Regions from separate parts of the Dongia sp. agr-C8 genome, predicted to be linked through region 3. Evidence: predicted binding sites of a transcription regulator. Region 3 holds the regulator's gene; each other region holds the start of a gene.
What was found. Region 3 encodes LexA, which represses DNA repair genes until DNA is damaged. Its sites were predicted from a motif close to ATGTTCTANTTTGGTTC; they were not measured.

Region 1: a site for LexA is predicted at 4,405-4,421, ahead of ACYQ4T_RS26635 (DUF763 domain-containing protein). Genes of this name have one in related genera too.
Region 2: a site for LexA is predicted at 3,310-3,326, ahead of ACYQ4T_RS26055 (ImuA family protein). Genes of this name have one in related genera too.

What each region holds. Positions count from the first base shown of each region.
Region 1 is NZ_BAAGHZ010000005.1:496,802-503,644, forward strand. It holds gene ACYQ4T_RS26620 (carbohydrate ABC transporter permease) at 1-640, opposite strand, end outside; gene ACYQ4T_RS26625 (ABC transporter substrate-binding protein) at 658-2,190, opposite strand; gene ACYQ4T_RS26630 (hypothetical protein) at 2,589-3,167, shown strand; gene ACYQ4T_RS26635 (DUF763 domain-containing protein) at 3,115-4,386, opposite strand; gene ACYQ4T_RS26640 (aldose epimerase family protein) at 4,544-5,563, shown strand; gene ACYQ4T_RS26645 (sugar-transfer associated ATP-grasp domain-containing protein) at 5,589-6,843, shown strand, end outside.
Region 2 is NZ_BAAGHZ010000005.1:360,981-367,823, forward strand. It holds gene ACYQ4T_RS26045 (error-prone DNA polymerase) at 1-923, opposite strand, end outside; gene ACYQ4T_RS26050 (Y-family DNA polymerase) at 944-2,503, opposite strand; gene ACYQ4T_RS26055 (ImuA family protein) at 2,397-3,266, opposite strand; gene ACYQ4T_RS26060 (DUF1349 domain-containing protein) at 3,373-3,948, opposite strand; gene ACYQ4T_RS26065 (hypothetical protein) at 3,948-4,484, opposite strand; gene ACYQ4T_RS26070 (hypothetical protein) at 4,481-5,329, opposite strand; gene ACYQ4T_RS26075 (formylglycine-generating enzyme family protein) at 5,362-6,843, opposite strand, start outside.
Region 3 is NZ_BAAGHZ010000004.1:470,524-477,366, forward strand. It holds gene ACYQ4T_RS22490 (ComEC/Rec2 family competence protein) at 1-1,937, shown strand, start outside; gene lexA (transcriptional repressor LexA) at 2,141-2,875, opposite strand; gene ACYQ4T_RS22500 (molybdopterin molybdotransferase MoeA) at 3,456-4,673, opposite strand; gene moaC (cyclic pyranopterin monophosphate synthase MoaC) at 4,673-5,149, opposite strand; gene trpC (indole-3-glycerol phosphate synthase TrpC) at 5,369-6,193, opposite strand; gene trpD (anthranilate phosphoribosyltransferase) at 6,190-6,843, opposite strand, start outside.

The sequences.
Region 1 (6,843 bases), on a different contig from region 3:
CGTCGAGGCGCGCCGCCTCCTCGATCTCCATATCCTGCGATTGCAGGGCGGCGACGAAGATGATGAACAGGAACGGCGTCCACTGCCAGACGTCGGTGATGACCAGCGACAGCCGCGCCAGCCAGACGTTGCCGAGGAAGTCGAGCGGGCTCGAGATCAGGCCGACGCCCATCAGCAGGTCGCTGACGATGCCGCCGTCGTTGAAGGCGAGCTTCCAGATGAACGCCACGGCGGAGGGCATGAACAGCATCGGCAGCAGGAAGACGATGCGCCAGCCGCGCACCCAGGGATCGCGATAGGCAAAGGCCGCCAGGGTCATGGCGATGACGAATTGCAGCGCCAAGGCGCTGGCGCCGATGACGAAGGTGTTCCAGAGGCTGGCCCAGAATTCCGGATCGCTGAACAGCTTCTCGTAGTTGTCGAGGCCGATGAAGGTCCAGGAGGCGAACTTCACCCGGTAGAAGCTCTGCACCATGGCGTAGATGCCGGGATAGAGCGTGATCCCGAGCAGGTAGACCACCGCCGGCATGACCAGCAGATAGGGGAACATCTTCCGCCGCAGCGGTGAGCGGCGGCGGTAGAGGCGCGGACGGGCGACCGAAGCCGCCCGTCCTTGATGATTGGCAGTCGCAATCGACATGCTGGATTATGACACTTCTAGACCGGCGGTGTCTTGCCCTTGCCGATCCAGCCCGCATCGGCCACTGCGGCGAAGTCGATCGGCGGCTTGCCGCCGTAGAAGCCGTTCTTGTCCATGATCTCCTTCCAGGCCTTGGCGCCGGCATCGAGCGCTTCCTTGGGCGAGGCCTGGCCGACGATCGCCTTGTTGAGCTCGTTGCCGAGGGCCTGCTCCATCTCGAACATGCCGGGCAGGCGCGGGGCGCACCAGGCGTAGTCGAGCTCGGTGGCCCAGACCTCGGCGGGCTGGGAAACCTTGCGCAGGCTGGCGTTGTTCAGCACCGAGCGGTAGCCCGGGGCGACGCCGTTCGCATTGGCCTCGTTCATCGCCATGATCGAGGCGGTGGTGAGGAAGCCCAGCATCAGGAAGGCAGCCTCGGCATTCTTCGAGGTCGCGGTCACGACCGAGGTCGAGCCGGCGATGTTCGGCGGCGCGAAGCGGCCGCCCTGGACGCGCGGCTCGTAGATCGTGATGACGTCGTCCACGATCTTGCTCTGGTCCGGACGCGTCGCCTGGGTGCCGGAATCCTGCCAGGAGATGTTGGTGGCGAGCTGGCCGCCGAGCCAGGCGGCGCGGTTCTCGCCCCAGCCCCAGCCGGCGACGCCCGTGGGCCCATTCTTCTGCAGGGCGATGATCATCTCCAGCGCCTTCACGCCGGCATCGCCGTTGAAGACCGGCTCCCATTTGTCGTTGAAGAGATCCATGCCGTATTGCGCGGCGACATGCTCCCAGGTGTAGGTCGACCAGAAGCCGCGCGCGGCCATGAAGCCGACGCCGGCCACGCCCTTGCTGGCGTTGTTCAATTCGCCGGAGAGCTTCAGCAGGTCGTCGTAGGTCTTGATCGTGTTCTTCGGATCGACGTCGCCGCCGGTCACTTCCTTGAAGTATTTCGACCGGACATGGATCATCTGGATGTCGCAGTCGAAGGGAATGCCGTAGAGGCCCTGCCCGCCCCAATAGCCGTAGTTCAGCTTGTAGGTGTCGTAGAAGTCGTCGAGCGGCAGCTTCCACTTCTCGGCATAGTCGTCGAGCTTGGCGAGGAAGCCTTGGCCCGCGAAGTCGCCGAGCCAGGGCGAGAAGAATTGCAGCGCGTCGAAGCTCGCATTGCCGGAGACGAACTCGGCCACGACCTTGTCGTAGAGCGAATCATCCGGGATCGGCACCAGCTCGACCGTGATGCCGGAGAGCTGCTCGAACGGCTTCAACCCGTCCTGGGCGGATTCCGCGTCGGCGGCGCCGATGGCGAATTTCACCGTCTTGCCGGCGTGTTCGCTGCGGACCTTTTCCCAATCGACGGTGCGGATCCAATCCTTCTTCGGATCCCACAGCAGCTCGTCATCGGCGAGGCCGTATTGCTTGCGGTAGTCGGCCTTCACGTATTTGCCGACATTGATCTCGGCCAGAACCTTCGCGGGATCCGGCAGATCGGCGGCGAAGCCGCGGCCGATATTGAACAGCGAAACGCCGCCGAACCCGGCGGCGGCGCCCAGGGCGGCGCCAGACCTCAACACTGACCGCCGCGTGAGCAGCGATCCCCCTTTCCTCGGCATGTTTATCCTCCCAAGCTGGCCTGATTGGGCCGTTTTCTCGCGCCACGAGACCAGACGTGACACGGGCCATGGTGACCTTTTGGCGGGCTGCCATGTGCCGGAATGCGCCCGCGCTTTCGCCTCAGACAATACTAAATGCCAATCTGAAATTCAAATGTCTCATTTTGATATCTGTGAGCTTTTGCAGCAATTTCGCGGATTTCAACGAGTTGACGGCGTTTTGGCAGAGGTTTCGGGTCCGCCGCCCCTTGAGCGGACTGAGTAAAATGTTAAGTTGAATGCCATTCTGTATCTGAATTTGCCGAACTGGCTCGATCGCCCCGGTCCGGTAAGATGCGGCCGAGCCTGTGGGAGGAGCGATGCTGACGCCATTGATGCCGGAGATGCTGAACGAGGCCGGCCTTGCCGAGCGCGCCAAGCGATTCCGCACCGTCGCCGCCTCCTTTCATCGCCATGCCGCGCTGCTGTTCAAGGGCAGCGCCTTCGGGTTCGAGATCGACGACGAGGCCCTGGCCCGGGCCTTCGGCGAATGGCGGCGGAATTTCGATGAACTCAAGAATCAGGTCGAGACCGACCGGCGCGACCTCCTGATCTTCGCCGGCGGGCTGATGCTGAAGGAACTGTTCCAGCATCACCCGATCGAAATCAAGCCGCGCGGCGTCGAAGTCTTGAAGAGCTTCCCGGAAGCGATGACCGCCTGGCCCGAGGGCTATGCCTATGCGAGCTATTGCTTCTCGGTGGTCGCCGCGGTGATCGCGCAGGAAGGCCATGCCGCGCTGCTTCCGGCGGCGAGCGCCGAGGAGCGGCAGTTCTGGACCTCGTTCCGCGAGAACGTGCAGGAAGACGCGCGCACCGCGATCGGCTTCTTCGACCTGCTCTGCGGCCTCACGCCGAACTGGGAGCTGCCGCTGGAGCGGCGGGTTCCGGTTCCGGGCTGACGAGATCCGCTTCCCAGCCGAACACGCTGCGGCCGCCGCGCATCGGCGATTGGGCGCGTTCGTTGGCGATGAAGGCGTCGACGCTGGGGCCCGAGACCAGGCCTTCGAGCTTGCGCGCCTGGTCGTCCAGCCGCTTGAGCGCCCCCAGTTCCTCGTCACGGCCGAGCTTCGCCCGCTGCACCGCGTTCTTCAGGATCCGCAAGGTCTCGTCATAGACCCTGAGCGGCACCGGATAGGGATGGCGGTCCTTGCCGCCATGGGCGAGGCTGAAGCGCGCCGGATCGGCGAAGCGGCAGGGCGCGCCATGCACCACTTCCGCCACCATGGCCAAAGCCTGCACCGTGCGCGCGCCGACGCCGGGCGTCAGCAGCAGATCGGGGAAATCGGCCGGGCCGCGATCCGCCGCCGCGGCCAAAGTCGCGTGCAGGCGGCGGCCGATGATGTCCTCGGCGCGCACATCGTGATGCGCCGGCATGATCAGGTAGGGCAGTTGGCCCTGGGCCGGGGTCTTGCCCTCGAGCTTGGCGATCTCCAGCGCGATCCGGTCGGGGCCGAGATCGGAGAGCAGATTCAATTGCGCGGCGCGCGAGGCGGCGGCGCGGCGGTCGGCGAGGTTGACGAGGACACCCTGGTTGCGGCCCTCGATCGCCGCATGCGGATCATCGACGAAGCTGCTGAGGCCCTCCGAAAGCCAGTGATAGCGGCGCGCGAGCCGCGTGCCGCCGTTCATGCCCTGCTGCACCACGGTCCATTGCCCGTCCGCCGCCAGCACGAAGCCGTGGAGGTAGAGATCGAACCCGTCCTGCACGGCGGCGCTGTCGACCTTCGCGACCAGCCGGCTGGTGCGCGCCAAGGCGGCGCCATCGACGCCGATGCGCTCGCCGATCGCGGTCAGCTCCTGCGGCGTGCTGCGGGAATGGCTGCCGCGGCCGCCGCAGACATAGAGGCCGAGTTCGTTCTGCCGCGGGCCGAGGCCGCGCTTCAGCGCGCCGATCACGCTGGTGGTGATGCCGGAGGAATGCCAGTCCATGCCCATGACGGCGCCGAAGGACTGGAACCAGAAGGGATTGGCCAGGCGGCGCAGGAACTCGGTCCGGCCGCAATGCAGGATGATCGCCTCGGCGACGACGGTGCCGAGCTTCGCCATCCGCGCCGCCAGCCAGGGCGGCACGCGGCCGTTGTGCAAGGGAAGATCGGCGGTGCCGGCGCGTCGGGCCATGGCGCGAGTCTAGCGCCGGAACATAGATGGAACAACAATCTTTGAAGTCGTCATCCCCGGGCATGACGGCTAAGCGAGCCCGGCGATGACGACCTAGAAGCGCGTGCACGATTGAGCGACACTCGCGCCGCATATCGATTCGGGCAGGGAGACCAGCGTGAGCATTGCACCTTTCGGCGAGGCGGACGGCAAACAGGTTCAGGAAATCCGGCTGAAATCCGCGGCCGGTGCGGAAGCCTCGATCATCAGCTTCGGCGCGAGCCTGCGCGACTTCGTCGTGCCGCTGGCCAACGGGCAGAAGCGGCGCGTGGTGCTCGGCTACGAGACGCTGGACGGCTATCGCAGCGGCCATGCCTCGATCGGCGCCACCTGCGGCCGGGTCGGCAACCGCATCGCCAACGGGCAGTTCACCCTGGCGGGGAAGAGCTTCCAGCTCGCCAAGAACGAGAACGGCAAGACGCATCTCCACGGCGGCAATGTCGGCTATGCGAAAAGGGTCTGGGAGGTCGCCGATCACACCGACAGCAGCGTCAGCTTCCGCCTGCATTCGCCGGACGGCGAGGAGAACTATCCGGGCAACCTCGCGGTCTTCTGCATCTACCGCCTGCTGGAGCCGGCAACCATCCGGGTCGAGATGACGGCGACCACCGACGCGCCGACCCTGGTTAACCTGGTCAATCACTCCTACTTCACGCTCGCCGAGAATACGGAGATCTGGGACCACAGGATGCAGGTGGCCTCGGGCTTCATCACCGCGCTCGACCCCGACCTGATCCCGACCGGAGAGATCGTGAGCGTCACCGGCACGCCGTATGATTTCCGCAAGCTGCGGCCGATCCGCCATGGCGATGGCAAGCCGTTCGACTACGACATCAACTTCGTGCTCGACAGCCTGCCGCCGGTCGGCCAGCCGGGCGACGTCGCGGTCAAGGTGGTGTCGCCGACGGGAGACCTGACCCTGGAATGCGCCACCGACGAGCCCGGGATGCAGCTCTATACCGGCGCGGTGGTGCGGCATACCGCGCCGGGCGTCGCCGGGCAGAAGCATTTCCCCCATGCCGGCTTCTGCCTCGAGGCGCAGCGCTTCCCCGACGCGATCCACAACCGGCATTTCGCGCAGGCCACGCTGCTGCCGGGCGAGGTCTACCGCCAGGTGACGGAATACCGCTTCAAGTAGACCCGATAGGACCGGCTGGGCGGCGATGCTGATCACCTGGTACCCACCGCCGCTGCCCGGCCTCGGGCGCGACGCGCCCGGCAGCCCCGCGGGCTATCTGCGGCGGCAGTGGATCCGCGGCGCCTGGCGGCGCGGCAGCTGGGCCGACCGAGCCTGCTTCGTGGTTGCGATCATCCTGTGGTGGCCGAGCACGATCCTGCACGCGGCCTATCTGGCGATCCGCCTGGGGCCGAGCCGGGCCAGGACCAGCGGCAAGTCGCCGCTCCGCCAGTTCCTCGAGCAGATCGCGGTGGCGGCGCGATGGATGGTGCCGCCGCTCTGGTACTACACCTTCGAGTTCCATGACGACGAACGCCGGGCGCATGCCGCCGATTACCTGCAGCGGGTGCAGGTGAAGCCCTTCATCTATCGCTGGCTGGTCGATCGCAAGCAGCGCCGGGACAAGGACGTGCCCTTCGCCAGCAAGGTCCATTTCTCCAGGCTCTGCCGGGAACGCGGCTTGCGCGCCGGCACGGTGATCGCGATCGTCGGGCCGAAGAGCCTCGGCTTCGTCGACCCGGCCATGGCCAGCCTGCCGCCGCGCGACCTCTTCGTGAAGATCAAGCTCGGCCGCGGCGGCCGCGGGGCGGAGAAATGGAGCTACGCCGCCGGCCGCTATCGCGACGCCGAAGGGCGGAGCCTCACCGAGGCCGAGCTGGTCGAACACCTGAAGCGCCGGGCGGCGCTGGAGAAACGGGTGATCGAATATCACCTCACCAACCACGCCGAGCTCGCCGACCTCACGACCGGCGCGCTGGCGACGGCGCGGATACTGACGTTGCGCGACGAGAACGGCGGCATCGAGGCGACGCACGCCGTGTTCAGGATGCCGCAGCGAGCGGGCGCCCTGGTGGACAATATCCATGCCGGCGGCATCGCCGCAGCGGTCGAGCTCGCAACGGGGAAGCTCGGCCGCGCCACCGATCTCGGCGTCAGCGTCGATTCCGCCTGGCACGCGCGGCATCCGGCGACCGGGGCGACGATCGAAGGCCGCATCCTGCCGCTCTGGCCCGAGGCGCTGGAACTGGCGAAACGCGCCCATGACCTGATCGGCGACCGGGTGGTGGTCGGCTGGGACGTCGCCATCCTGGACGACGGTCCCTGCCTGATCGAAGGCAACGGCAAGCCGGATGTCGACCTGATGCAGCGCCCGCACCGCGCCGGGCTCGGCAATTCCCGCTTCGGCACGCTGCTGCAGCATCATTTGCAGAAGGCGCTCGCCGGCGACACCCGCAACGGCC
Region 2 (6,843 bases), on a different contig from region 3:
TAGCGGAGCTCGGCCATCGAGAAGCGGCAGCGTTCGGCGATCTCGGCGCTGCGGTCGACGGCGGCCTCGAAGCCGCGGAACAGGCGGCGCATCTCCGCCTCGGGCTTCAGATGCCGCTCGGCATTCTTGCGCAAGCGATAGCCGGCCGCGTCGATCGTGCAGGTATGGCGGATGCAGGCGAGGATATCGGCCAGGGGACGCCGCTCGGCCTCGTGATAGCGCACGTCGTTGATCGCCACCGTCGGCAGGCCGACGCGATCGGCCAGGGCCTGGTCCTGCTCCAGCCGCTTCCGGTCGTCGCCGTGATAGCGATGGCAGAGCGCGAGATAGGCGCGCTTCGGGAAGTCGCGGCGAAGGCGGGTGAGGAAAGTGGAGAAGCTTAATTCAGTCGTCATGCCCGCCTGTCCGCGAAGGCGGACATCCGTCCGCTGGGGCCGGGCATCCCTGAGTTTGCCGGCCAGGGAACTCAGGGGTCCCCGAGCCAATCCCCGGATCAAGTCCGGGGACGGGGATGACGACCCAGTAGGCGGATAGATTGGAGACTCCTCCGGCGTGATCGCCACGGCGATCAGGCCTTCACCCCATTTGGCGAGGTCGGCGTAGTCGAGATGGCATTCGCCCTTGGGCGCACGCCGGCGGCCCAAGGTCAGCAGCTCGCAGAGCCGGCCATAGGCGTCGCGGTCGGTCGGGAAGACCAGCACTTCGCGGCCATCTCGGAAGGCCAGCCGGCAACCGACGACGAGATGGAAATTGAGCGCGGCGCAGGCTTCATGCGCGCGGGCGATGCCGGCCAGCGTATTGCGGTCGGCGATGGCGATCGCGCGATGGCCGAGCCGTTCCGCCGCCGCCACCAGTTCCTCGGCATGCGACGCGCCTTCCAGGAAGGTGAAGTTGGTGAAAGCGGAGAGCTCGACATAAGCCATGGCGCGAAGACCCCGCGCGTTTACGCGAAGACACCGTGCAGGAACCAGCGTGGCTGCTTGCCGCTCTGATAGAGACCGGCGCGGTAGAGCCAGTAGCGACCGCCGGTCTCGTCCTGGACGCGGTAATAGTCGCGGGTCTCCAGACTTTCATTCGCGTCTGCACTGGCGGGACGCCACCATTCGGGCGCCACGCGCTCCGGGCCCTCGGCCCAGACCACGCGATGCCGAATCCGGCGCCAATGGAAGGTGATCGGCGGATCGTCCGGCACCGGCGCCATCACCTCGATCGGCTCCGGGTTCGGCAGCAGGCGGGTGGGCCGCGGCGGCAGCTTTGGCCATTGCACCTTCTTCTGACCCTCAAGCGGTGCCACCATCTTTATCGCGCGTTCCGGCACATGACTCTCCACAGGCATTGGGCGCGCGAGACGTTCGGCACCGAGGCGGTTGGCAAGGCGGTCCATCAAGGGCGCGAGATCGGCGGCGGAGACCGCGGTCTCGTCCATATCGATCATGCCCGCTTGCAGCGCGGTCGCCACCTCGGTGCGCTCGGCGGCGAGGCTCATGAATTCGATGCCGGGGCCGGGATCGATCCGCTCCAGCTTCTCGGCGATGAGATGAAAGAGATGGCGCGGTTCGGCGCTGGCCCGCGCGGTGCCGATCGTGAGCGCGGAGACGACGCCGTCGAGACGATAGGCGGAGAGCTTGAGGCTGCGCGCGCCGCGCTGGTGCCCGGCGAGTTCGCGCGCCAGCCGCTCGACCAGGATCTCGGCGACGCGGCGGAGCGATTCCGGCGCCGAGATCGGCTCGGCGAAGCCGAGGCCGATCCGGTGCTCGGGCGGCGGCAGCAGCGGCGACAGCGTCTCGGCGGCACAACCGAGCGCCTGGTCCAGACGCGTGATCAGCTTGGTGCCGAAGCGCTGCGCCAGGCCGGCGCGCTTCATCGGATAGAGATCGCCGATCTTCCTGAGGCCCAGGCGTTGCAGCCCGTCGACGGTCGCGGCGTCGATGCGCAAAGCCTGCACCGGCAAGCCGTCCAGCGCGCCGGAGACGGCACCGGCCGGGATGATCGTGCCCTGCCTGGACTGGCTGAAGCGCGCGGCGGCCCAGGCCGCGCCGATCGTGCCGGCGATGGCGCCGACAACGTCGAAGCCATGACTGCGCAGGCGCTGCAGCGCGTCCGCCAATAACTTCTCCTCGCTCCCCCAGAGATGGGCGCAGCCGGTGATGTCGAGCATCAGCCCGTCGTTGGGATCGGGTGCCACCAAAGGCGAGAAGCGCGTCGCCCATTCGGCGAGCTTATGCAGCGCCGCGAGATCGCCGGCGGGATCGGCCGGCAGGACCAGGAGATCGGGCACCAGCGCCTGGGCATCGGCGACGCCTTGGCCGGGCGCGATGCCGCAGGCGATGGCGCGGGGATCGGCGGCGCGCACTTCGCGGCGCGGGCCGACGGTCTCGACGAGGACGAAAGGTCGATCAGTTTCCTGTGCCCGCCGCCAGCGGTCGGCCGCCCAGAAGCGGAGCCAGATCGCCAGATAGCGGCGCGTTCCGCTGCGAGCGGGTCCGGAATTCATCCGATCCATGTGCCTTCTCCATGATCCAGGTGTTGGGGCGGCCGCCGCGACAGCGCGCGAGATCGACCTGCCAGCAGATTTCCTGCGCGCTGGGGAGCGCGGTCACGCGCCAGCGGGTGACCGCGGCGATCGGCTGTGCGGCATCGCGCGCCGCGCGTTCCATCAGGCGCCAGCGCCGCAGCGCGAAAGCGGTGACGCCGCTGGTTTCCGCCGCCAGTTGCAGGCGGCGGCTCGCGGTCAGATCCAGCTTCTCGACCTCGCCCAGCACCGCGCCGAGGCACTGCGCCTTCAGGCCTTCCTCCATCGCCCACAAGGCTTCGTCGTCGCGCCTGGCGGCGACCAGGATCAGGCGCTTCGGGTCGAGCCGTTGTTGATGAAGACCGTGGGCGTGGAGATCGATCGCGGCGCGGCTGCCCGCGCGGACGATCCAGAGCGCCGGTCCCGCATCCTGCAGCCGCGCGAGCCAGAGTGCGGCGAAGCCGGCGGCCGCGGCCCCCTCCTCCCGGTCGGCGCCCTCGCCCGCCACTTCATGCAAGGCCGCCCGCGGCAGGCCGCCCCAGGGGAGATGCCGGTCCAGCTCCGGGAGCCCCAGGACGACCGGCCGGAGCGGGTGGCGGGCCTGGCTGGTAGTGGCGCCGAGCCGCTCCAGCCGCGCCACCTGATCCCGCAGCGCGCCGAGCGCCAGCGGCTTTACCCGCGCCGACGGGGCGTCAGCGAGGTGGTTCTGGTTGGCCGCGATGGGTTGGCGCTCAGGTGTTCCATGTTGGGGCATTTGTTCATCATGTGTTCTCACCCGTGCCTGAGTCAAGAATTGGGAACAAAGCAAGAATACAAGATGGAGCCGTTTTTTAAAAAGCGCTTTGAATCAGCGACTTACTTCAGGCGTGCAACGCCCGGTCGATCGGCGGACCGATCTCGAAATCCCGAAAGGTGACCTCGAAGCCCTCGCGTTCCGGCGAGCAGCACATCACGCCGACCTGCAATTCCGCCGCCGGCTTGAGATAGGCGAGGCGCAGCATCTGCCATTGCCCGGTTCCGGGATCCTCGAACTGGATGCGGATCGCCTCGCCATGGCGGGTCACGCGGATCGAGACTTCGTCGCGGGCATGGCGATAGGGCAGCACCGACCAGTCGGAGAATTCGTTGGTCACCACGACCGAGAGATGACGCTCGCCGTCGGTGTATTCGATGCCGGTCTTCGCCCAGTGACTCTCGTCGGCGCGCAGCATCAGGCCGGCCTGGTCGTAGAGCGCCTCGTAGCGGCCGGTGAACTTGACCGAGGCCGTGAAGTCGCCGGTGACGGTGCGATGGAGGAAATGTCCGCTGTGCCGGCGGAAACCGTAGAAGGTCTGCTGCCAGAAGTCGGTGGCGCCGCGGGTCATGACCGTGAGGGCGTTATCGGCACGCGTCTCGGCGAGAGGCGGGTTGAGCCAGGCGAGCCCGTCGAAGCCCACTAATGCGCCTGCAGGATCGCGTCGATGTCGGCTTCGAGTTCCTTGGTGCGCTTCTTCAGCCGGTCGAGCTCGGCCTGCCGCTCGGCCATGGCGCCGCCGGTATCGGTCTGGGCCAGCTTGGTCTGGTCCTGCACCCGTTGCAGCTCGCGCTGGGCCTGGTTGAGGCGCTGCTGGTCGACCTGGTTGTTGGACCGCGCCTTCTGGATCCGCGCGTTCATGCCGTTGAGCTCGGTGTCGAGGTTTCTCAGCTCGCCGGAGATTTTGTCGATCTGCTGGTTCAAGCCCTGCTGCTGCGCCGCGAGATCCTGGTTCTGGCGCTGCAGCTGCACGTTCTCGTCCTGCAGGTTCTCGGTCGCCTGCTGCTTCTGGTTCACCTGGTTCTGATAGGCGCCCATGTTCCGCTGCGCGCAGAAGTAATTGTCGGTGCGCGGATCGCCGGTGCAGGAGGAGGAGCAGCCCGTGGCTCCCATGCCGACCAAACCGAGCAGCAGGACCGGCAGGATTCCGCCGGCGACGCGCAATACCTTTCCGCTCATTGCAGGACCACGGCCTTCCGGCGCTCCACCAGCTTGTCGTATTCGCGCTCCAGCTCCTCGTTCTGGTCGCGCATGTCGGCGATCTGCTGGTCGAGCGCATCGACCCGCGCCTCGTCGATCTTGCGGCGGGTGCCCTGGGCCATCTGCTGGGTGTCGGAGGCCATCTGCTGGTACTGCTCGCTGTTCGCCTTCATCGAGGTCATGCGGGTCTTCAGCGCGGCGGAGTCGGCGTCGATGGCGGCCAGCTCCTTCTGCGCCTGGGCCTTGGTGATCCGCTTGTTGGCGTAGTCGTCCTCGAGCTGGTCGAGCTGGCGGCTCAGGGTATCGACCGAGGCCTGCAGCGCTTCGCCGGAGGCCTTCAGCTTGGCATTCTCGTTCCGCGCCGCCTCGAGCTGGCAGTCGTAGCGCGCGAGCTGCACGGCGTAATATTTCTTCTGCTCGGCGGTCTGCACGCCGGAGGCGGCACCCAGCGCACCGCCCGCCACGCCGCCGATCACGGCACCGGTGGCGGCACCGCGGCCGGCATTGTTGGACATCATCGCACCCGCCGCGGCGCCGAGCAGCGCCAGCAGCACCGCGCCGGCCGCCGTCGCCACGCCGACGGTCTCGAAATAATTCACCGGCACCTGGTCTTCGTTGATGTTCATGCAGGCGGCGACGCCGCCCGACTTCACCACCGAGCCGAAGTTGCCGGGCTGGACGTTGGCCGTCTTCGCGCCGGCGCCGCGGTTGGGATCGTAGCCCGGCGGCGGGCCGCCACTGCTCCACGCGCAGCCACCACCCTGGAAGGCGGTGATGCAGGCCGCGGCCAGCAAGATGCCGCGCGCTGGTGCTGGAACTCTCATCTCACTCCCGCAATCCTGACCCGCAAGGCCCGCTATTGGGCCCGAACGCCGACGATTCCCTTGAGCCATTCTTCGGATCGGACCGTGTTGTCCGACCGGTATTTTTGGATGGCCGCAAGCAACTCTTGGCTGAAGGGATTCAAATAGGACGCCCCGCGCTGAGTCAACTCGCCCCCGAGCGCCTCAGCCTGGCCCTTCAAGAGGTTTTGATCATAGTCACGCAGTTGTATGATCAGCGACCCGTAAAGCGTTAAATTAGAGTCAATCCGCTTCTTCTGGTCGTCCACGCTTGCCTGTGCCACGGCGACCCGGGCGGAATCCTGCGGTTGATCCTTCTTGCGCCTGGACAACTGGTCCTCCAGGACGACCAAATATTCGTGATCGTGCCGGATCAGGGCGCCGAGCCAGGCGCCCTGGTGAATCAGCGCCTGCGCCGCCTTGGCGCGCTGCTCTTCGACCCGGGTCATCTGCTCCTTCACCGTGCCGGCCAAGGTCTCCAGCCGCGCCTTCATGGCCGCGTCGTCGGCCATCCGGGTCAGGGCCTTGATCTCGTCCAGCGGGTCGGCGAGCGGCGTGCTGGATTCCGGCGCGATCGATTTCCCCAGCTTCTCCCAGGCGTTTCGCGCATCCTCCACCGCCTCATCGTCGGTCAGCACCGGCGCGGTTACGACGATGCGAAAGCCGGTCGCCTTGGAGCGGCGCGGGCCTTCGGCGGTGTAGGGCGGGTATTCGACCCGATAGGCGGAGCGGATCGCTTCCTTTGGCGTCAAATAGCTGCCGCCCTTCACCACGTCGCCGCCGGCGCGGCCATGCAGCCGCTTCACCCGGTCGAGCTGGTAGAGATCGGCGACGAATTCCTCGGCATTGCCGAGCATGTCGTAGAGGCCGAGCGGGTTGGGCTTCAAGAGGCCGGTGACCTGCAGCTTGCCGTTGGCCGATTCGGGCCCGGCATAGGCGACGTATTGCGCCATGCCCTCGGGCATCGGGAAGACCGGCTCCTCGAATTCCGGCGGCGCCACCGCGATGCCGCCGCGCGCCGCGAACTCCCATTCGACCTCGGTCGGCAGCCGCGCGAAGGCGACCTCTCGGCCGACCGCGGGCAGCTGGTCCTTGGCATGGGCGAGCAGCCAGACCGAATAGGCATCGGCGAATTGCTCCGCCTCCAGCCGGGTCACGCCGGTGACCGGCAGGCGGCCCCTGATCTCAGCCTTGGGGCAGGCCGGCTTCATCAGCGCGTCGAACTGCATCTGCGTGGTTTCGTATTTCGCCAGCAGGTAATAGCGGCTGGACGATTTGTCGGAGAAGGGGCCGTCGATCGCGCCGGCGCGGGAATATTCGGAATAGGCATAGGTGGGATCGGCGCCGCCGATGGTCATCTGGTAGTCGTCCAGCAGGCCGCCGCCGGGCACCGCGATCTTGCGGAAGGCCATGGCGCCGCCGCAGGGCATCGGCAGCACGACGTCGTCGCCCAGGGGATTGGGGTTCGCCAGCTTCGCCGGCCAGGGCGCGTCCGC
Region 3 (6,843 bases):
AGGATCCGGTCCGCTTCGCCCATGTCACCGGCCGCATCGCCGAGATCGAGCCCTTTCCGAATGCCGCCCGCGTGGTGTTGGACCAGGTCACGATCGCGGAACTGCCGGCCGAAGCAACGCCGCTGCAGATCAAGATCAGGGTCAACAAGGACGCCGCCACGTTGAAGCTCGGCGACCGGGTCGATCTGCTGGCCAACCTCACGCCGCCTTCGCCGCCCTTGGCGCCGGGCGCCTTCGACTTCCGCCGGCGGGCGTATTTCGAAGGCGAGGGCGCATCGGGATTTGCGCTGGGTGCGGCGCGCGTCCTGCCGCCGCTGGGCGACGAGACCTGGCGCGAGCGGCTCGGCCTCTGGATTGGCCGGCTGCGCGCGACGATCGGCCAGCGCATCGCCACCCTGGAGCCGGAGGCCGCCGGCGCCATGACCCGCGCACTTACGGTCGGCGACCAGACCGCGCTGACCAAGGCCGATACCGAGGCGATGCGTACCTCCGGCCTCGCGCATCTGCTGTCGATCTCCGGGCTGCATATCGGCATGGCGGCGGGCCTGTTCTTCGTCGGCCTGCGTTCGCTGTTGGCGCTCGTGCCGACGCTCGCCCTCAACTTCCCGATCAAGAAATGGTCGGCGGCAGCGGCGATCGGTGCGGCCGGATTCTATGCGCTGCTCGCCGGCGCCACGGTGCCGACGCAACGCTCCTTCATCATGATCGCCATCGTCTTCATGGGCGTGCTGGTGGATCGTTCGCCCTTCTCGTTCCGGATGGTGGCCTGGGCGGCGATCGCGGTGCTGCTGCTGACCCCGGAAGCGCTGATCGGCGCCAGCTTCCAGATGTCCTTCTTCGCCGTGCTGGGGCTGATCGCCGTGTTCGAGGCGCTGCGAACGCGGATCGCAGGCTGGCGCGGCGGCCGTGCACTGGAGACCGACTGGTTCGGCCGCGTCTCCGATACCCTGCGCGGCGCCGGTTTCTGGCTGGCGACCACGATGCTGACCAGCGTGGTCGCCACGCTGATGACGGCGCCGTTCGCGATGTATCACTTCGATCGCCTGAGCACCTACGGCGTCGTCGCCAACCTGATCGCCGTGCCGCTGACCGGCTTCTGGGTGATGCCGATGGAGATGATCGCGCTGCTGCTGATGCCGCTCGGCCTCGACGCGCCGTTCTGGCATCTGGCGGCGCGCGGTTGCGACGGCATCCTCTGGGTGGCGCACACGGTCACCGCCTGGCCCTATGCCAACCTGGTGACGCCGGCGATGCCGGCCGCGGCCATGACGGCGATCGCGCTCGGCCTGGTCCTGCTCTGCCTGCTGAAGAGCCGTTGGCGCGTCCTCGGCTTGGCGCCGGTGCTGGGCGGACTCGCCAGCCTGTTCTTCGTCACCACGCCGGACGTGCTGGTGGGCGGCGACGCCAAGCTGCTGGCGATCAAGGACGGAGAGGGGCTCTACCAACTGAACTCGCTGCGCGCCAGCAAGCTCGCCGCCGAAACCTGGCTGCGGCGCAACGGCCAACTCGAAGCGGTGCGCTTCCAAGACTTGGACGATGGGGGTTGGGACGACAACGCCATCCCGGATCTCTCCTGTGACCCGCGCGGCTGCATCTATCGACGAAACCATCGCACGATCGCACTGACGCTGAGCGAGGAGGGGCTGGAGGAAGACTGTGCGAACGCGGACCTCGTCATCAGCGCGGTGCCGATCCGGCGCGGCTGCAGGAAGCCGGCCACCATCGATCGCTTCGATCTATGGCGCGGCGGCGCGCATGCGGTGTGGATCGAAGCGGACGGCCGTTTCAGCATCCAGAGCGTCGCAGCGACCTTGGGCGACCGGCCCTGGGTGCTCGATCGGATGCGCAAAGCTATTCGGCAAGATCGTCTGATCGGCGATCCTGACCTGGACGAAACTGATGCGGTCGCGGCGGAGACCGCCGACGACGCGGACTGAGCAGGCCCGACGCCGCGTGCATTTACGGCCGCCTCAGCCTCAGCCTCAGCCTCAGCCTCAGCCTCAGCCTCGAAAAACCCGATAAGCCGCTGATATCAAAGCATTCCAGCGTCAATTTCCGCGGGGCGATCCTGCGTCCCGTCAATGCTGGGTCCATGCAGTTGGCCGCGCAGGCCCCGGTTCGGATGGAGAACCCGGGCTTCCTAGTACTTCCGCATCAGGCCGATCAGCTTGCCCTGCAGCTTCACCCGGTCGGGGCCGAAGATGCGGGTCTTGTGGGCCTGGTTGGCGGGTTCGAGGGCGATCGAATCGCCCTTGCGGCGCAGCCGCTTCAAGGTGACTTCGTTGTTGTCGATCAGCGCCACGACGATGGTGCCGTTCTCGGCATTCTCGCAGCGCTCGATCAGCACGGTGTCGCCGTCATGGATGCCGGCCTCGATCATCGAATCGCCTTCGACGGTGAGGGCGTAGTGCTCGCCGCGGCCCAGCATGCTGGCCGGAATGTCGACCGCGTTGCTGTTGTCGCGCAGCGCCTCGATCGGCGTGCCGGCCGCGATCTTGCCGTAGAGTGGAAGCTGCACCGTCTCCGCCGCCTGGGCGACCATGGCTCCGGGCAGGCTGGGCGTGAAATCGCCGCGAATGACATGGGCCGAGAAGCCGCGCCGTCCGCCGTCGGAAGCCGCCGCGGCCCCGCCCTTCGCATGGTCGCCGCGCCCCATCTGGTCATCGGAGAGCCGGGTGACTTCCAGGGCGCGCGCCCGGTGCGGCAGGCGGCGGATGAAGCCGCGCTCTTCCAAACCGGTGATCAGGCGATGCACGCCGGACTTGGACTTCAATCCCAAGGCGTCCTTCATCTCGTCGAAGGACGGGGAGATTCCGGTGTCGGCGAGACGCTCCTGGATGAATTGCAGCAGCTCGCGTTGCTTCCTGGTCAGCATGGCCTTGTCCTTTCTCCGGTTCCGCTGCCCGGTCTTCGGGCGAGTCGGCACCTGTCAGAGCAAGTGTCGACGCGGAACAAAGCAAAAACTGTGCCCATGTTCTAGTTTGGTTCGTGTGGAAAAGTCAAGCGAGTCTCGACTTCCCGACAGGAATTGTCAGGAGACATCGGGACCCGGACCTGAATTCTGCCCTGCTTGGCGAGCGGCTAAGGAACTCGCTTGATTACGAGTATGGGGTCGCGCACCACGCAAGCCGCCGGATCGAGTGACTTGAGCTCGTCGGGTGACTTACTAGGTGCAGTCGACGCTTGCTCTATTTCTCCTGGGTCTGGGCTCAGAGGCGGCAAGCCAGCGCGCTGCCGACAAACAGCGACGATATCGCTCAAGCTCGCCAGGGAGGAAGTCTGTGGCTGGCTCTCGTACGCATCCTCGAAGCACTTCGTATAGACCTCGTATGGACGACAAGGGTCGTCGGCCCATCCCCACTGTGCGGGCAACGACAACATCAGTGCGACAAGTGCGCCTATGGTCTGGCGATTGATCATCACGGAATGATAGAACAATAGGCTGGCGTTGCCAGTTATCTTTGACCGAGAAGGACAAGGTCTGCGGTGTCGCCCATCCGAACGGCGGGGGCGTGGGGCGGGCGGATCACCAGGCCGCCGGAGCGCGAGAGCGCGGAGAGCATGGCGCTGTCCTGCTTCCCGAACGGTGTGGCGACGAAGCCGGTTTCGTCTTCGATCACCGACGCGCGCAGATAGTCCTGCCGGAGATCGTTGGCGGGAAGGTCGATCGCCAGCCGCGCCTTCACGATATGCGGGCCGACCTCGGTTTCGCCCAGCATGCGGGCGATGGCCGGGCCGACGAACAGGGTCGAGGTCACGATGGCCGAGACCGGGTTGCCGGGGAGGCCGATCACCTTAAGGGCGCCGGCGGCGGTGCCGAGGGTGCCGAACATCAGCGGCTTGCCCGGACGCATGGCGATCTTCCAGAAGTCGAGCGCCATGCCTTTGGCTTTGAGCACGCTCTGCACCAGATCATGCTCGCCGACCGAGGCGCCGCCGCTGGTCAGCAGCAGGTCGGCGCCGGCCGCGCGGTCGATCAGGTCGGCGAGGGCGGATTCCTCATCGCGGGCGATGCCGAGATTGATCGCCTTGCCGCCGCATTGGGTGACGAAGGCGGCGAGGGCGAAGCCGTTGGAGGCGATGATCTGCCCTGGCGCCAAGGCCTCGCCGGGCTGCACCAACTCGTTGCCGGTGGAGATGATGGCGACCCGCGGCTTGCGGGTCACGGTGAGCCAGGGCCAGTTCATCGCCGCGGCAAGCCCGATATCGGAGGGCGTCAGCCGGCGGCCGGCGGGAATGCCGAGCTGGCCCTCGGCGAAATCATTGCCGGAGCCCCGGATATGCTTGCCCTGGATCGCGGCGCCGCCGTCGACAATGCGGACGTGGTCGCCGTCCTTCTCGGTGTTCTCCTGGATGACGATGGCATCGGCACCCTGCGGCAGCGCGGCGCCGGTGAAGATCCGCGCCGCTTCGCCGGCGCCGACCGCACGCGACGGCAAGGTGCCGGCGGCGATCGATTCCACGACCTTGAGGCGCACGGGAAGCTGCTGCACGTCGGCGGCGCGGACGGCATAGCCATCCATCGCGGAGACGGCTTGCGGCGGATGCGCGAGGCGCGCGGTCACCGGCTGTGCGAGCACGCGGCCGAGCGCCTGGTCCAGCGCCACGACCTCGGGGGCGAGCGGGGCGAAGGCGGCGAGGATCCGGGCGGTCGCTTCCTGCACCGAGAGCATCAGTCGGCCTCGAAGGTGCCGGACTTGCCGCCGCTCTTATGGGTCAGGCGGATATCGGTGATGCGCATGGTCTTATCGACCGCCTTCACCATGTCATAGACGGTGAGTGCCGCGACCGAGACGGCGGTCAGCGCTTCCATCTCGACACCGGTGCGGCCCTTGAGCTTGCAGGTGGCTTCGATCGCGACGGCGGATTTCGCCGCGTCGATCGAGAGCTCGACCTTCACCGAGGAGAGCGAAAGCGGGTGGCAGAGCGGGATGAGATCGGGCGTCCGCTTGGCGCCCATGATGCCGGCGAGCTGGGCGACCGTCAGCACGTCGCCTTTCTTGACGTGGCCATCGCGGATCAGCGCCAAAGTCGCCGGCGCCATGACGACGGCGCCCTTGGCGACGGCGACGCGCTCGGTCTCCGACTTCTCGGAGACGTCGACCATGCGGGCATTGCCCTCGGCGTCGAAATGGGTGAGGCGGGTCATTTGAGTTGCCACGGTGTTGGGCAAGAATCTTCACGCGGAGAGGTCAACCCCCTCCCTCGCCCTCCCCCATCTTGGGGGAGGGGACTCTCAGAAAAAGCTGTAGCAAGTGACGGTTCAATCCTGCCCCCGCCCCCAAGATGGGGGCGGACAGCGGACGAATGTCCGCCTTCGCGGACGGTGGTGGGGGTTGACGGTAGAGTGACCCTCACGGCCAACCGACTAAGCAACAGCCAGCTGCGGCGCACGCGTACCCAGCAGCGTGCGGGTGGCGGCGGTGACGTCGGGCTGGCGCATCAGGCTTTCGCCGACCAGGAAGACCGAGGCGCCGACGCGGTGCATGCGTTCGAGATCGGCGGTGACGTTGAGTCCGCTCTCGGCGACCAGGATGCGGTCGCGGGGGACGCGCGGCGCCAACTGCTCCGTCACCGCGAGATCGACGGTGAGGGTCTTGAGATTGCGGTTGTTGATGCCGAAGAGCTTCACGTCGAGCTGCAGCGCGCGGTCGAGCTCGGCGGCGTCATGCACCTCGACCAGGACGTCGAGGCCGAGGTCGTCGGCCAGCGCGGCCAGCTCGGCGGCCTGGGCATCTTCCAGCGCCGCCATGATGAGCAGGATGCAGTCGGCGCCGAGCGCGCGGGATTCATAGATCTGGTAGGGTTCCAGCATGAAGTCCTTGCGCAGCAGCGGCAGATCGACGGTCGAACGCACCGCGGTGAGGAAGCCGTCCTCGCCCTGGAAATAAGGAAAGTCGGTCAGCACGCTGATGCAGGTCGCACCGCCGTCCCGGTAGGCGCGCGCCAAAGCCGGCGGATCGAAATCGGCGCGGATCAGGCCCTTCGACGGCGAGGCGCGCTTGATTTCGGCAATCAGGCCGAACTTGCCGGAATCCACCACCTGCTCCAGACGCTTGGCGAAGCCGCGCGGCGGGTCGATGCGGTTGCGGCCCTCGGCCGAAGCGATGATCTCCGACGGGGAGACGGCGCGTTTGCGCGCGGCGATATGCTCGCGCTTATCGGCGCAGATCTTCGCCAGGACGTCGCTCATGCCCGACCCGATTCCTTGGGGCTCGAATTGGTGACGCGGACGAGCGCGGCGAGCGTCGCTTTCGCCTTGCCGCGGTCGAGGGCGTCGGCGGCTAGCTGGATGCCGGCCGGCATGTCGGAGGCGCGCTCGGCAATCACCAGTGCGGCCGCAGTGTTCAGCAGCACGATGTCGCGATAGGGTCCTTGGACGCCTTCGAACAGGCCGCGGATCGCCTGGGCGTTGGAGGCGGCATCGCCGCCCTTGAGCGCCGCGCCGTCCGAGCGGGCGATGCCGAAATCCTCCGGCGCGAGGGTGAAGCTGCGGATCGCGCCATGGCGGAGTTCGACCACCCGGGTCGGGCCGGTGGTGGTGATCTCGTCGAGGCCGTCGCTGCCATGGACCAGCCAGGCATGTTCGGTGCCGAGGTTGCGCAGGACCTCCGCCATAGGCTCCAGCCAGTCACCGGAGAAGACGCCGAGCAGCTGGCGCTTGACCCCGGCCGGGTTGGACATCGGGCCCATCAGGTTGAAGATCGTGCGGGTGCCGAGCTCGGCGCGGGTGGGGCCGACATGGCGCATGGCGCTGTGATGCTTCTGCGCCCAGAGGAAGCAGGTGCCGATCTCGGCGAGCGCGCGCTCGAGCACCGCCATGTCGGCCTCGATATTGACGCC